One region of the Pseudoalteromonas sp. 2CM37A genome, then DNA from elsewhere that is predicted to be linked to it. Evidence: predicted binding sites of a transcription regulator. Region 1 holds the regulator's gene; each other region holds the start of a gene.

What was found. The regulator sigma-54, encoded in region 1, starts transcription at its own class of promoters, with help from an activator protein. The targets are predictions, from matches to a motif close to GTTGGCACGNNNNTNGNNT.
Region 2: a site for sigma-54 is predicted at 1,860-1,878, ahead of MTF68_RS00465 (PA2169 family four-helix-bundle protein). Genes of this name have one in related genera too.
Region 3: a site for sigma-54 is predicted at 1,216-1,234, ahead of MTF68_RS11600 (EF-hand domain-containing protein). Genes of this name have one in related genera too.
Region 4: a site for sigma-54 is predicted at 1,587-1,605, ahead of MTF68_RS05060 (hemerythrin domain-containing protein). Genes of this name have one in related genera too.

Annotation. Positions count from the first base shown of each region.
Region 1 is NZ_JALNTJ010000003.1:243,378-246,508, forward strand. Features, by position in the region: gene MTF68_RS08460 (PTS sugar transporter subunit IIA) at 1-37, opposite strand, end outside; gene hpf (ribosome hibernation promoting factor) at 42-329, opposite strand; gene MTF68_RS08470 (RNA polymerase factor sigma-54) at 357-1,856, opposite strand; gene lptB (LPS export ABC transporter ATP-binding protein) at 1,926-2,651, opposite strand; gene lptA (lipopolysaccharide transport periplasmic protein LptA) at 2,648-3,131, opposite strand, start outside.
Region 2 is NZ_JALNTJ010000001.1:108,034-111,164, reverse strand. Features, by position in the region: gene aceK (bifunctional isocitrate dehydrogenase kinase/phosphatase) at 1-790, shown strand, start outside; gene MTF68_RS00470 (LysR family transcriptional regulator) at 808-1,746, shown strand; gene MTF68_RS00465 (PA2169 family four-helix-bundle protein) at 1,920-2,363, shown strand; gene MTF68_RS00460 (TonB-dependent receptor) at 2,693-3,131, opposite strand, start outside.
Region 3 is NZ_JALNTJ010000004.1:332,980-336,110, forward strand. Features, by position in the region: gene MTF68_RS11590 (MFS transporter) at 1-289, shown strand, start outside; gene MTF68_RS11595 (hypothetical protein) at 418-870, opposite strand; gene MTF68_RS11600 (EF-hand domain-containing protein) at 882-1,157, opposite strand; gene MTF68_RS11605 (PA4780 family RIO1-like protein kinase) at 1,412-2,266, shown strand; gene MTF68_RS11610 (response regulator) at 2,285-2,959, opposite strand; gene MTF68_RS11615 (ATP-binding protein) at 2,969-3,131, opposite strand, start outside.
Region 4 is NZ_JALNTJ010000002.1:307,743-310,873, reverse strand. Features, by position in the region: gene MTF68_RS05080 (tetratricopeptide repeat-containing diguanylate cyclase) at 1-505, shown strand, start outside; gene MTF68_RS05075 (DUF6500 family protein) at 516-734, opposite strand; gene MTF68_RS05070 (hypothetical protein) at 761-1,018, opposite strand; gene MTF68_RS05065 (hypothetical protein) at 1,076-1,327, opposite strand; gene MTF68_RS05060 (hemerythrin domain-containing protein) at 1,645-2,070, shown strand; gene MTF68_RS05055 (hypothetical protein) at 2,156-2,569, opposite strand; gene MTF68_RS05050 (TonB-dependent receptor) at 2,917-3,131, shown strand, end outside.

The DNA.
Region 1 (3,131 bases):
TGCTGCAGTCCTGGCATACTAATGTACTTAATTTCATAATATTAGTGTCTAGCAAGCTTCTCTTTATGTTTTATGACTTGACGATCGAGCTTGTCAATCAACGAGTCTATAGCGGCATACATATCTTGGTGCTCTGTTGAGGCAAATAAATCTGCGCCACTTACATGAATAGTCGCTTCTGCTTTTTGGTTGAGTTTTTCTACATCGAGAATGACATGCACATTGCTAATATGATCTGAGTGCCTTTCTAGCTTTGCAAATTTATTATTTACATAGTCTCTAAGTGAATCAGTTACTTCTACGTGACGACCAGTTAGGTTTAGTTGCATAAGCATTTCCTCTTTGTTTTTTACGTCTTATATCAAACTCTTTCTCTGATTTGACGGTGGAATAGCTAGCGATTCACGGTATTTTGCTATTGTGCGTCTAGCTACTTTAATTCCTTGCTCTGCCAATATATCCGCAATTTTACTATCACTCAATGGTTTAGCTGAGTTTTCCGCGGCAATTAGCTTTTTAATTAGGGCACGTATTGCGGTTGATGAACACTCTCCGCCGTTTTCAGTGCTTACGTGGCTTGAGAAAAAATACTTAAGCTCAAAAATACCACGTGGCGTATGCATATATTTTTGCGTAGTAACACGCGAAATTGTCGATTCATGCATTTCTACCATTTCAGCAACATCGTTTAAAACCATTGGCTTCATGGCTTCTGGGCCATGTTCAAAAAATGCTTGTTGCTGTTTTACAATACAGTTTGTTACTTTGAGCAGCGTGTCGTTTCTGCTTTCAAGGCTTTTTATAAACCATTTAGCTTCTTGTAAGTGAGAGCGAATAAATTGGCTATCACCACTTGATTTTACGGTACGTGACATAGCCGCGTACTGACTATTTACGCGTATTTTTGGCATGCTATCTGGGTTTAGCTCTACCACCCAGCGGCCTTTTATTTTTTTAACCGACACATCCGGTATTACATACTCTGACTCTTCCCTTACTATTGTATCTGCAGGTTTTGGGTTGAGGGTATGTATTAGGGTCATGACCTCTTTAAGCTCGTCTTCTTTAAGCTTAGTCTTTTTCATTAATGTACGATAGTCGCGTGCCGCTAATAGATCAATGTGATCGGTTAAGATCATTTTAGTTTGTTCTATAAAAGGGGTGTCTTTATCAAACTGGTTTAGCTGAATACACAAGCACTCTTGTAAACTGCGCGCGGCTATACCTACAGGGTCAAATAGCTGAATACGTTTTAAAACGGCTTCTATTTCATCAAGTTCAACTTCAACTTCGTCATCGTTTTCTTGGTTAAAGCTTTCTAAAATTTCTTCGCAACTTAGCGTTAAAATACCCGAGTCATCTACAGCTTCTACAATGGCAATAGCAATGGCTTCGTCAGTTGGGCTAAAAGGAGTAAGCTGAAGCTGCCACATTAAATACTCATGTAGCGTTTCAGTAGAGGCACCTTGATAAATAGACTCATCTTCTGGCATTGGGCCTGAGGATGCCGCAGGGGCTGCGCTCATGTACTCATCCCAAGTTACATCCATTGCCATATCATCGCTAACGGTGTCTTTATTTAAAGCTTCGCCACTGTCTTGCTCGTACTCGCTGGTTGTATCGTCAGCCGATGCGCTTACGGTTACATCATCCGTATCTGCTTTTTGTTCATTTTTTCCAGCCGACTCTTCCGTGTAATCTTGCTCTTCTACTTCTAATAGCGGGTTGCTATCAAGTGCTTCTTGTATTTCTTGCTGGAGATCCAATGTACTGAGCTGCAGCAAGCGAATCGCTTGTTGCAATTGTGGAGTCATTGTAAGTTGCTGGCCCATGCGCAGCTGTAATGATTGCCTCATGTATCTCTAACAATCCTTTTATGTTGTTATAATTAATATTAGCAGATGCTTGTAGGTGTGGCTTAAATGTTACAGCCTAAATTGCTCGCCTAAATAAACATCGCGTACAGTTTTGTCATTTAATACGTGTTCTGGGGTGCCAGATGCAATTAGCTCCCCATGAGAAACAATGTAGGCTTTTTCACAAACATCAAGGGTTTCTCTTACATTGTGATCGGTAATTAATACGCCAATGCCACGGTTTTTAAGATGTTCTATTATTTTCTTTATATCTAACACTGAAATCGGATCAACACCAGCAAAAGGCTCATCCAATAAAATAAATTTAGGGTTAGCTGCCAGTGCTCTGGCAATTTCTACACGGCGGCGTTCACCACCAGAAAGCGCCATACCTTGGCTATCGCGAATATGCTGAATACTAAATTCATCAAGTAAGTTGTTAAGCGTTTCTTCTCGCGCGGCTTTATTGAGCTCTTTACGCGTTTCTAAAATAGCCATTAGGTTTTGATAAACTGTCAGCTTTCTAAATATTGATGACTCTTGCGGCAAATAGCCAATGCCTAAACGGGCGCGGCTGTGCATAGGTAATAACGTAATGTCGTTATCATCAATAGAAATTTTACCTTTGTCGCTAGGTACTAACCCTACAATCATGTAAAAGGTGGTGGTTTTACCTGCGCCATTAGGGCCCAATAAGCCAACAATGCTGCCGGCTTCCACTTCAAGGCCTACATTTTTTACAACTTGGCGGCCTTTATAGCTTTTTGCTAATAGTTCTGCTTTTAAGGTGCTCATGGTTGACCTTCGTTACCTGTTTTTTCTTTAATTTTTGCTTCAACAGGCACTAAAATTGTGTGGACACGATCCGTAGAGTTTTCGTCTTTTTCTGCGCTAATAAGCTGCTGCTGCATATCGTAGGTAATACTTTTAGCATTAATTTTTTGACCGGCTTGTGCGACTTCAGCATCGCCAACAAGCGTTAAAAAGCGCTTTGCTACGTCGTAACGTACTTCGTTTGCACTGGCACTCATTACGGTACCGTCGTCTTGTTTTTCTTCGAAGTAGGCTGGGCTGCCAGTGGCAATAAGGAGTTGTTTGTTATCCCCTAAGTCTTCACGTTTATGTACTTCGAGTCGGTCGGCTGTAATTTTGCGATTACCATGCACAATTTCGACGTTCTTTTCAAAAATACCTACGTTTTCTTTAAGTTGGCCTTCTTGACGGTCTGCACTAATAGAAATTTGATTTGCTGGCGGTTGAGCAGCAGGCTCAGCA
Region 2 (3,131 bases), on a different contig from region 1:
CTTTATTATAGCGCCAGGCACACCAGGCATGGTGATGATGGTATTTACGCTGCCCTCTTTTGGCTATGTATTTAAAGTAATTAAAGATAAGTTTGGCGAAAGCAAACCGTTTGGCCGTGATACCGTGCTTAAACGCTATCAACTGGTAAAAAGCCATGATCGGGTTGGTCGCATGGCCGACACCATAGAATACTCTAACGTCGTATTTCCTTTGGCACGCTTTGATCGTAATTTACTGGCGCAGCTACATAAAACCATTGGCTCATCTATGGTAATTGAAGGCCCGTGGCTTATTATCAAGCATTTATATATTGAAAGGCGCATGACACCGCTTAATTTATTTTTAGAAAACGCCAGCGAAGAAAGTGCTGCCGATGCAATAGAAGAGTACGGCCAAGCACTTAAAGAAATGATTGCGGTAAATATATTCCCAGGAGATATGCTGCTTAAAAACTTTGGTGTAAGCAAACACAAGCGCATTATTTTTTACGACTACGATGAGGTTCAATACTTAACAAATATGAACTTTAGGGCCTTACCTAAGGCCAAAAGCTATGATGATTACTTAACTGATGAACAAAGCTACTCGGTTGCGCCGCAAGATGTTTTTCCTGAGCAACTTTGTACCTTTGTTATGCCAAACCCAAAGTACAAACAGTTTTTGCTCAGTACACACCCCGAGCTTGTTGATGTTAGTTTTTGGAAGCAAGCTCAGCAAAATATAAAAAAGGGTCATGTTAGTCACATATACCCATACCCGACAGCACAACGCTTTATTCATCACTGGTAAGCGTTAAAGGACACACAATGAACATAAGTAAAATAGATTTAAATTTGCTGGTTTACCTCGACACCCTATTACGTGAGTGTAACGTAACCCGCGCAGCTAACCAGTTAAGTATTACTCAACCAGCCATGAGTAACGGCCTTAAGCGTTTAAGAAACTTGTTTAACGATCCAATTTTGGTACGTACCAGTGAAGGTATGGTCCCCACAGAGCGTGCTATAGAGCTGCAACCGGTTATTCGCGGTATATTAATGACCCTAGAAGAAACTCTCGCACCTAATCGCGAATTTGAAGCCAGCCAAAGTAAACGTGTATTTAGAATAATGGCCAGTGACTATGCAGCCAGTACATTAGCGCCAAAGCTTTTAAGTAAACTTCATGAAGAAGCGCCCGATACAACCTTAGATATACTTACGCCTAGTGATGTAACGTTTCATGATGTTGAAAATGGTAAAGTGGATATGGCAATTAACCGCTTTGAAAACCTTCCGCAATCTTTTCATCATAAACGTATATGGAAAGACAGCTTTTGCTGCTTAGTAAAAGCCGACAACCCAATTATTGAAAACTTTAGCCTAGACAGCTATTTAAAAGCCCGCCACATATGGGTAAGTAAAACCGGCTTTGGGGTTGGCGTAGGAATGGACCCTAAAGATGTACAAAAGCTAGGTTGGGTAGATGAAGCACTTGCCCATTTTGGTAAACACCGAAATATTGCTACGTTTACCCGTAATTACCACGTAGCCATTCATTTAGCAAAAGAGCAAAATTTAGTGGCGACCTTACCTTCAAAGGCTGCCAATATTTACTTAGATGATGCAGGCCTTAAAATTTTAGAGCCGCCATTTCCTATTCCGCCTTTTGAACTAGATATGATTTGGAGTCCTTTACTGCATCGTGATGCAAGTCATATTTGGTTACGCCAAAAAGTAGCCGAAGTGGCGGATGAGCTTAAATAACCTTATTACAAAAGCCATGTAAAATTTGCGAGGCTATTTTATTTTAAATAGCCTTGCAGCTTGCTGAATAAATACATAATCAATAATTACAATAGCTTAAAAATTAAAATGAAATTGGAATGGCCTTTGCTTTAGTTACTATGAAACTTAAATTCATGTAAAGAGAGGTCATTATGAATACCCATCAAGGAACAGAAGCAACTCATATTACTGACATCATCCAAGTAATGAACAGTGGCATTGATTTTTATCAAAAAGCGCAAGAGAAAGTTGAAGACCCAGCCATTGGCGCATTATTTCAACGCATGATTGACGCACGAAAAGTAAGTGTTGAGCGCTTGCAACCTTATGCTGTTAACGAAAAAGGTGAGCGTGAAGACGGCTCTTCTTTTGCTGTAGAAGCACGCAGAGCTTACACAGCCCTACTCACTTCGTTTAGTTCTCATAACGATAAAACATACGTTAAAGAGCTTGAAGAGGTAGAAGATAAAACACTTGAAGAAATTAAAGCAGCGATGGATAAACCACAGCCAGCCGACTGTGAAGCAGCCTTAGCGAAAACCTTGCTAACGATGCAAAGCTGCCACACCGAAATGAGTCGTATGCAAAAGCATTAATTTTCAATTGTATATATTTAAAACCCAGCCTAGCCGCTGGGTTTTTTATTATTACAAGGTTTAAGGCTATAAGCCAATAATTGCAACACCCAGTTTAAACCCTGCTATGTATAGCCAAGTCCAAAATGCCACATTTAGTATTATCAAAGCCATACAGGGGTTAAACCAATCCGTTATAATGTTTAATTAAGCGAATTGGTATAATTTAACGCTGAGGTAAGGCGCAACACAATAAAATCGCGGTTGAGAAATAAATACTAAAAAGGCTAAATACAAAAAAAGGGCCTTACGGCCCTTTGAACTTAAATAACATAAGGGAGTGTTATTTATTAAAAACGGTATTCTGCGCCTACATAGTAATAAGCACCATTAAAGCCAAATGGCGCTGAACGGCGAGAGTATTCAAATACCCCATCGCTGCTTACAATCGTATTGCCATTTGAATCTACAATTGTGCCCGAGCGTGAGTTACCAATGGTGTTTTTATCTGGGTACACGTCAAATAAGTTATTTGCACCAATATTTACAGATAAATCTTCAGTCACGAAGTAATTAACTTTAACGTCAGTTAAAATTTCTGCACCGTAGGTTTGGCGTCCGCCATCTTCTACTGTGTATTCACCAAAGCGGTTGAGTGAAAGGTTTACAGTCCAATCACCACGTTGGTAAAGCGCACTTAAGTTGATGCGATCTTCTGGTTGCCACTCTTCAATAATTGAAATTTCTTGATCAGAGAAAACATCTTCAACCGGTACGGTTTCAAGCCCT
Region 3 (3,131 bases), on a different contig from region 1:
CCAGCTGTTTGAATATGCTTGGGTAATACCTGGTTTTTATTTTTTGCTTTGCATTGCTCATCAAGGCGTACGGCTCGGGCGTAAAACCTATTTAGTAGATATGGCACAAGGCAATAAACGCACTGATTATGTGTCGGTTAGTAATACTGTAATTGGCATTTTGCTTTTAATGTTAGGGAGTATAGGGCTTTTAGAAGCATTTTTATCAACCGCACAGCTTATTTTGTTGTATAGCCTGCTCGGTTTGTTAGGTGCTATTAGCGCGATTTTTTTGCCTCAAGCAGAGTAATACCAATGCGCAATAATACGTAATCAATTAAGCGAATTGGTATAATAAAAAAGCCCAACAAAATAATTGCCGGGCTTTGGACTTAAGACCTAAGGATAAACAGTCAGCTTTACCTCAAGTTATAACACCTAAGCAGTTACATTTAGCAGTGAATCGCCTTCACTTAAACCAAATTTTTCTTGTACCGATGAAAGAATTGATTCTTTATCTTCATCAGATAGCTGGCTTGAATACTCAGTAAATAACTCATCTAAGTAGCTAACCACTTCGTCAGTATCAACAGATTCTAAAGAGTTTTGCGGCGGCGGTGGCGGGCGCTGCCCTTCAGGGCGCCCTGCATCGCCAATACTTTTAGCGTCAAAATCAAGTTCGCTCATCAAATCAGCCAACTCTTTTGTAGGCGAGATCCCCTGCTCTTCAAATGCGGCTTGAATACTTTGCGCATCTTCCGTGCTTAGGTTTTGTGCATCAAATTCTGCAAGTGTTTCTTTAACAAACTCAGTTTGCTCTGAAGTTAAAGCGCTTACTTGGCTAGATTGTTGAGTCATAAAACTCGCTGAGCTACCAATACTGTTGATCATATTTTTCTCCTTTAACGTGCGCGGCGTGGTGGCTTGTGTTCACTTAATTCTTGTTCGCTAATTTCGCCATTCCCATCGGCATCTATTTCGTCAAAAATAGTTTGCGCATCGCCTTGCGGTGGCGCACTTTCGCTAAATTCTGCAAGGCTAATCACACCGTCACCATCTGCATCTATGCTTGAAAAATCAGGTTTAGGTGGTGGGTTATCACCGCCTCTGGCTGCAACATTGGCTGAAAAAGCCATTGATAATAATGCAGCAACGGCAAAAGTAGAAAAATGCTTCATCGTGGTCACCTTGGGTTAAATATTAATAAAGGGTATGAATATAAAGTACGCTTAAAAAATGCAAACATTGTGCAAACAATAAGGAAATAAAAATAAATCCGATTTTTATCATGTTATTTTTACCTTATTCGGTATTTCGGTTATTGTGATAACTAATTACTTAAAACCACTTTCAACACCTGTTTTGAGAGCTAACATACTAAGGACTTATTAACATACATGTTTAATCTTCCAATTTTTCTAGTTGTATCGCAGTGAAAATACCTAAACGCCTCCAGCCACTCGTTGATGATGGCCTAATTGATGAAGTGATAAGCCGCTTAATGAGCGGTAAAGAAGCGGATGTATTTGTGGTGCGCAGCGGTGGCGAAATTCGCTGTGCTAAAGTCTACAAAGATGCCGTTAAACGCAGCTTTAAAAAGGCAGCTCAGTATCAAGAAGGCCGAAAAGTAAGAGGCGGACGCCAAGCCCGCGCCATGGGTAAACGCTCTAGTTATGGGCGGCAACTAGAAGAGGAAATTTGGCAAAATGCAGAGGTAGACGCGCTTTCACGTTTATCACGCGCTGGCGTCAGAGTTCCTGATACTTATTACTGTATTGATGGCGTGTTGTTAATGGAGCTTGTGTGCGATGAAGACGGTGATGTAGCTCCACAGTTAGGGCATGTGACCCTTACACAGCAGGACGCTATTGAGCAGTACAGTATGATGGTTCATTATATTAAATTAATGCTGTGCGCTGGTATTATCCACGGTGACTTATCGGAATTTAACGTACTTGTTGATAGTAAAGGGCCTGTAATTATTGACCTTCCACAAGCTGTAAACGCCGCAGCCAATAACAGTGCGCAAGCAATGTTTACGCGCGATGTAAACAACATACGCCGTTATTATGCGCAGTTTGCACCTAGCCTATTAAACACCCATTACGCTAAAGAAATGTGGGCACTGTTTGAAGAGGCTAGCTTAACGCCAAACACTGTGCTCAGCGGAGAATTTGAAGACAGTAACGAATCTGCAGACGTAGATGCGGTACTCGATGAAATACAAGCGGCCGAATACGAAGAGTTCGACCGTTTAGAGCGTATTAAAAACGCTGACGATGAGTAAAACTGCGCTCACGTTTAGCTATTGAGGGTGAACAAACCGATAGCCCACACCGTAAACCGACTGAATAACGCTGTCGGTTTGCGTTACTTCATCAAGCTTTTTACGTAACTTTTTTATGTGGCTGTCTATAGTACGGTGGCTAACTATACGTTGGTCTGCGTACATGGTGTCCATTAAGCTATCGCGTGAATAGATTCTGTTAGGGTTTGAATACAAAGGCTTAAATAGCTGAAATTCAAAATTAGTTAGTTCTATACTGCTATTTTTATAGTTAACACTGTAAGTACTTTCGTCCAGTGTCATGGCATTATTTACCGGCTCTTTTGTGGTATTCACACGCCTTAAAATTGCTTTTACTCGCGCCACCAGCTCAGCATAACTAAACGGTTTACAAATATAGTCATCGGCGCCCAGTTCAAGTCCGAGTAACCGGTCAATCTCCTCCACCTTTGCCGAAACCATAATAATGGGCACATTAGAAAACTTTCTTATCGCTTTGCACAGCTCTATACCGCTTTGCCCTGGCAACATAATATCTAATAAAATAACACTTGGCTTATTACTTTCAAGCCAGCTAAGTACTTCATCACCATGATGAATAAGGTGCGTTTGATAATGATGACTTGTTAAAAAGTCGCTCATTAAATTGGCAAGTTTTATTTCATCTTCAACAATGAGTATTTGCTCACTCATACTTATCCTCTACTGAACTAATAAGGGTAATTTAATAACAATGCCAAGCCCGCCAATACTGGCTTTTTCGGCTGATATTTCGCCATTATGACCTTTAACAATATGCTGACAAATAGACAAACCTAAACCAGAGCCCCCCTCTTGGCGATTGCGAGAGCTGTCTACACGGTAT
Region 4 (3,131 bases), on a different contig from region 1:
CCAACGTAAAAAATACCATGCTATAGCATTAACCGACTACCTAACTAACAGCTTAAATCGGCGTGGCATTTTGCAAAAAGCAAATGAGTGTTTATCCCAGCAGAGCTTAGCAATAGCTATTGTCGATTTAGATTACTTTAAAGCTATTAACGACAAATTTGGCCACGATATAGGAGATTTAGTACTTATAAAGTTTGCTCAAGCAGCAAAAGACACACTAAGTACTAACGATAAGTTTGGGCGCTATGGCGGCGAAGAGTGGCTATTTGTTTTAAAAACGCAAAATCGCGATAAAATAAACAACTTTTTTGAAAATCTTGAGAATAAGTTAGCGCAGTACTGTAGTCATATTGAGGCATTGCCAAGTAAAACACACGTTACCTTTAGTGCTGGCGTGGCAATAAGTGATGCTAAAAGCGACTCACTTAGCGAGCTAATTAAACGTGCAGACCAACAACTCTATAAAGCAAAAGAAAATGGCAGAAACCAAATAGCAATCGCGTAAATATACGTTATTAGTCACCTTCAATAATCATTTGTTTTATTTTTATCGCTTTTTCAAAGTGATCTAACTTATGGGTGTGTATCCACCACGTAGCGGCTTGCATCAGCAGCTCTGGATTGTCGTTTTTATTTGCAAAAAAAGCGTAAAAAGAAAGGCCTACGTTTTCGCCTTTGGCTGCTATTTTTTTATCGCACACAGCTATAATTTTTGCTTTTAGTTCTTCCTGCATACATACCTTATTTAATTGTATTTTAATTATCTAAATATACCGTTTAAAAAACTAACAATTAGCTGTAAAAGACTTCTATCAACAATACTATGATTCTGAAACTCTTTATTAGGCGTATTTACTTTTGTAGCTTTGCATTCATTATTTAGCGGCTCATTTTTATGTATATTGGTTTCATAAGCTATATCAGCTTGCTCCATACATTGAGCAGAGCCCGCATAAGGCTTTGCCGCACAGCCAGTTAAAAATATACACAATGAAAATACAATTAAAAACGCTTTCATATTCAATCCTATTTTACGCACCCTTGTGCTTTAAATTATAGCTGTAAGTTTGCTTACTTAGTCGGCTATTAAAACAAGTAGATCAATAAAAAACACACCAACTTCATCAAAAAAAGTGTCGCCTTTAGCATCCTTTTTTATTTGAGCGCTTACACATTCATTGTAAACCTCTGAGCTTGTTTTAGCGCCATTTAGCTCAGTCATTTCTGCCTCTTGTATGCATACACGTCGTTCAGAATGCTCGGCTGTACTACATGCACTTAATAACGCGCACAGTAATAATGCTGTAGTGGGGCTTTTTAAGTTCATCCTTAAACTATCCTAATATCTAAAGTTTTATAAAAATATAGGTAAGGCAAGTATGTACAGCTTGTACCCAAATAATGCGCTACTTTACCACCTCAATAAAATACCCAACCAGTAAAAATATGTAAGCTTATGTAGCGTCAAAAGCAATCACCTCTTTTAATCTGAAAAAATTGCAGCTGTTTATGTGTAAAAGTTACAGAGCAACGCCATCCAAACCAACCAAAAGTACATTAAAGTCAATTATATCAACATATTAAAATCTGGCACTGCGCTTGCTTTTTAAAAGTTTATAAAGCAATTACAGCAAGGAAAGAGTTATGAATATTTTTGAAGCGCTACGTCACGACCACGATAAACAACGCGAGTTAGTAGATGCCCTTATTCAAACGCACGGCGATACGCAGCAGCGCCACAAGCTAATGGACGAGCTAAAAACCGAATTAGAAGATCATGCAAAATTTGAAGAGCGTTATTTTTATAACCCACTTATGTTTGACGATCTAACGCACGAAAAAGCACGCCACAGCGTTGCTGAACACCATGAAATTGACGAATTAATAGAACAACTTGAAGACACCGAAATGAGCTCATCGGCATGGTTAGTTGCTGCTAAAAAATTGCACCATTTAGTGCATCATCATTTAAGCGAAGAAGAACATGAAGTATTTCAATTAGCGGGTAAAGCCCTAACCGAAGGGCAAAAAGAAAGCCTAGCTAAACAGTACAACGATGCCATGCATTAGTTATTAATTAAACCGACTTCCATACACTCCCTTGTGTACTTATTGGTTATAAGCCGTATGGCTTATAACCATTTTTTTTGCAGTGCTACTTAATGGTAAATTTAACGTCTTGCTCGCGTAACACATAAAGTGCAAAACACGCTGCCCACATTGGCCACGCTGTAAAAAACAATAAGTTATTAAAGCCATCAATATACTGATTATAAGATGAAAGCGTTGATAGGCCGTGCATTACAAATATAACGCCATAAGTAAGGCGCTTTTTAATACCCGCTAAAAAAGCCAACACTAAAATAAGCTGTAACGCCCCCAGTACATAAGCAACCACATCTGTAGAGCCGCTAACACCATAAAAATGCTCAAAAATTCGTGCGCTATGCCCAGGGTTAACAAACTTATCAAACGTCCACATAATCATTACAATAAATACGCCTAGGCGTAGCGAAAAAAGCGACCACTGCAAACGATTTTGAAAGTCAGTACCTGTTGTACCAGTCATAAAATTTCCTTAAAACTAAATAATTTAATGTTGAAACTAGCAAGACCGCTCAACACATATTTTATTTCACCTTAATGTATAATTTTTTAATAAATTCTGTGCCCTGCTTTGCGTTTGTTTGCGTATAAAACCGCTATTTATAAATTACGACCTATTATGGCAATAACTAACTACAGTATTTGTAAAACAAAAACATAGTGCCTAAAACTGAATAACGCTTTTGAGCAATGTGCTAAACTTTTAACGTTTCATTCTAAAAAACAAAAAGAATTAATATTTACTGAAAGTTATTCACAAAGCTGCAGGTCTTTATTGCCACATTCACACTAACCAAAATGAGAACCCTTTTGAAACATTCATATTTGGCACTTTTTATAGCCGCTTCACTCACACCTAATTTTTATGCTCATGCGGCACAATCTGCAGCTAATACCGACTCAATTGAACGTATTGAAGTAGCAGGCCAAACGATTAAATCTCAAGGGCTTTCTGTAAAAGATGCCACTATTAACGGCCCCTTCGGCGACAACCTTGCACTGCAAGACATAGCACGCTCAGTAAC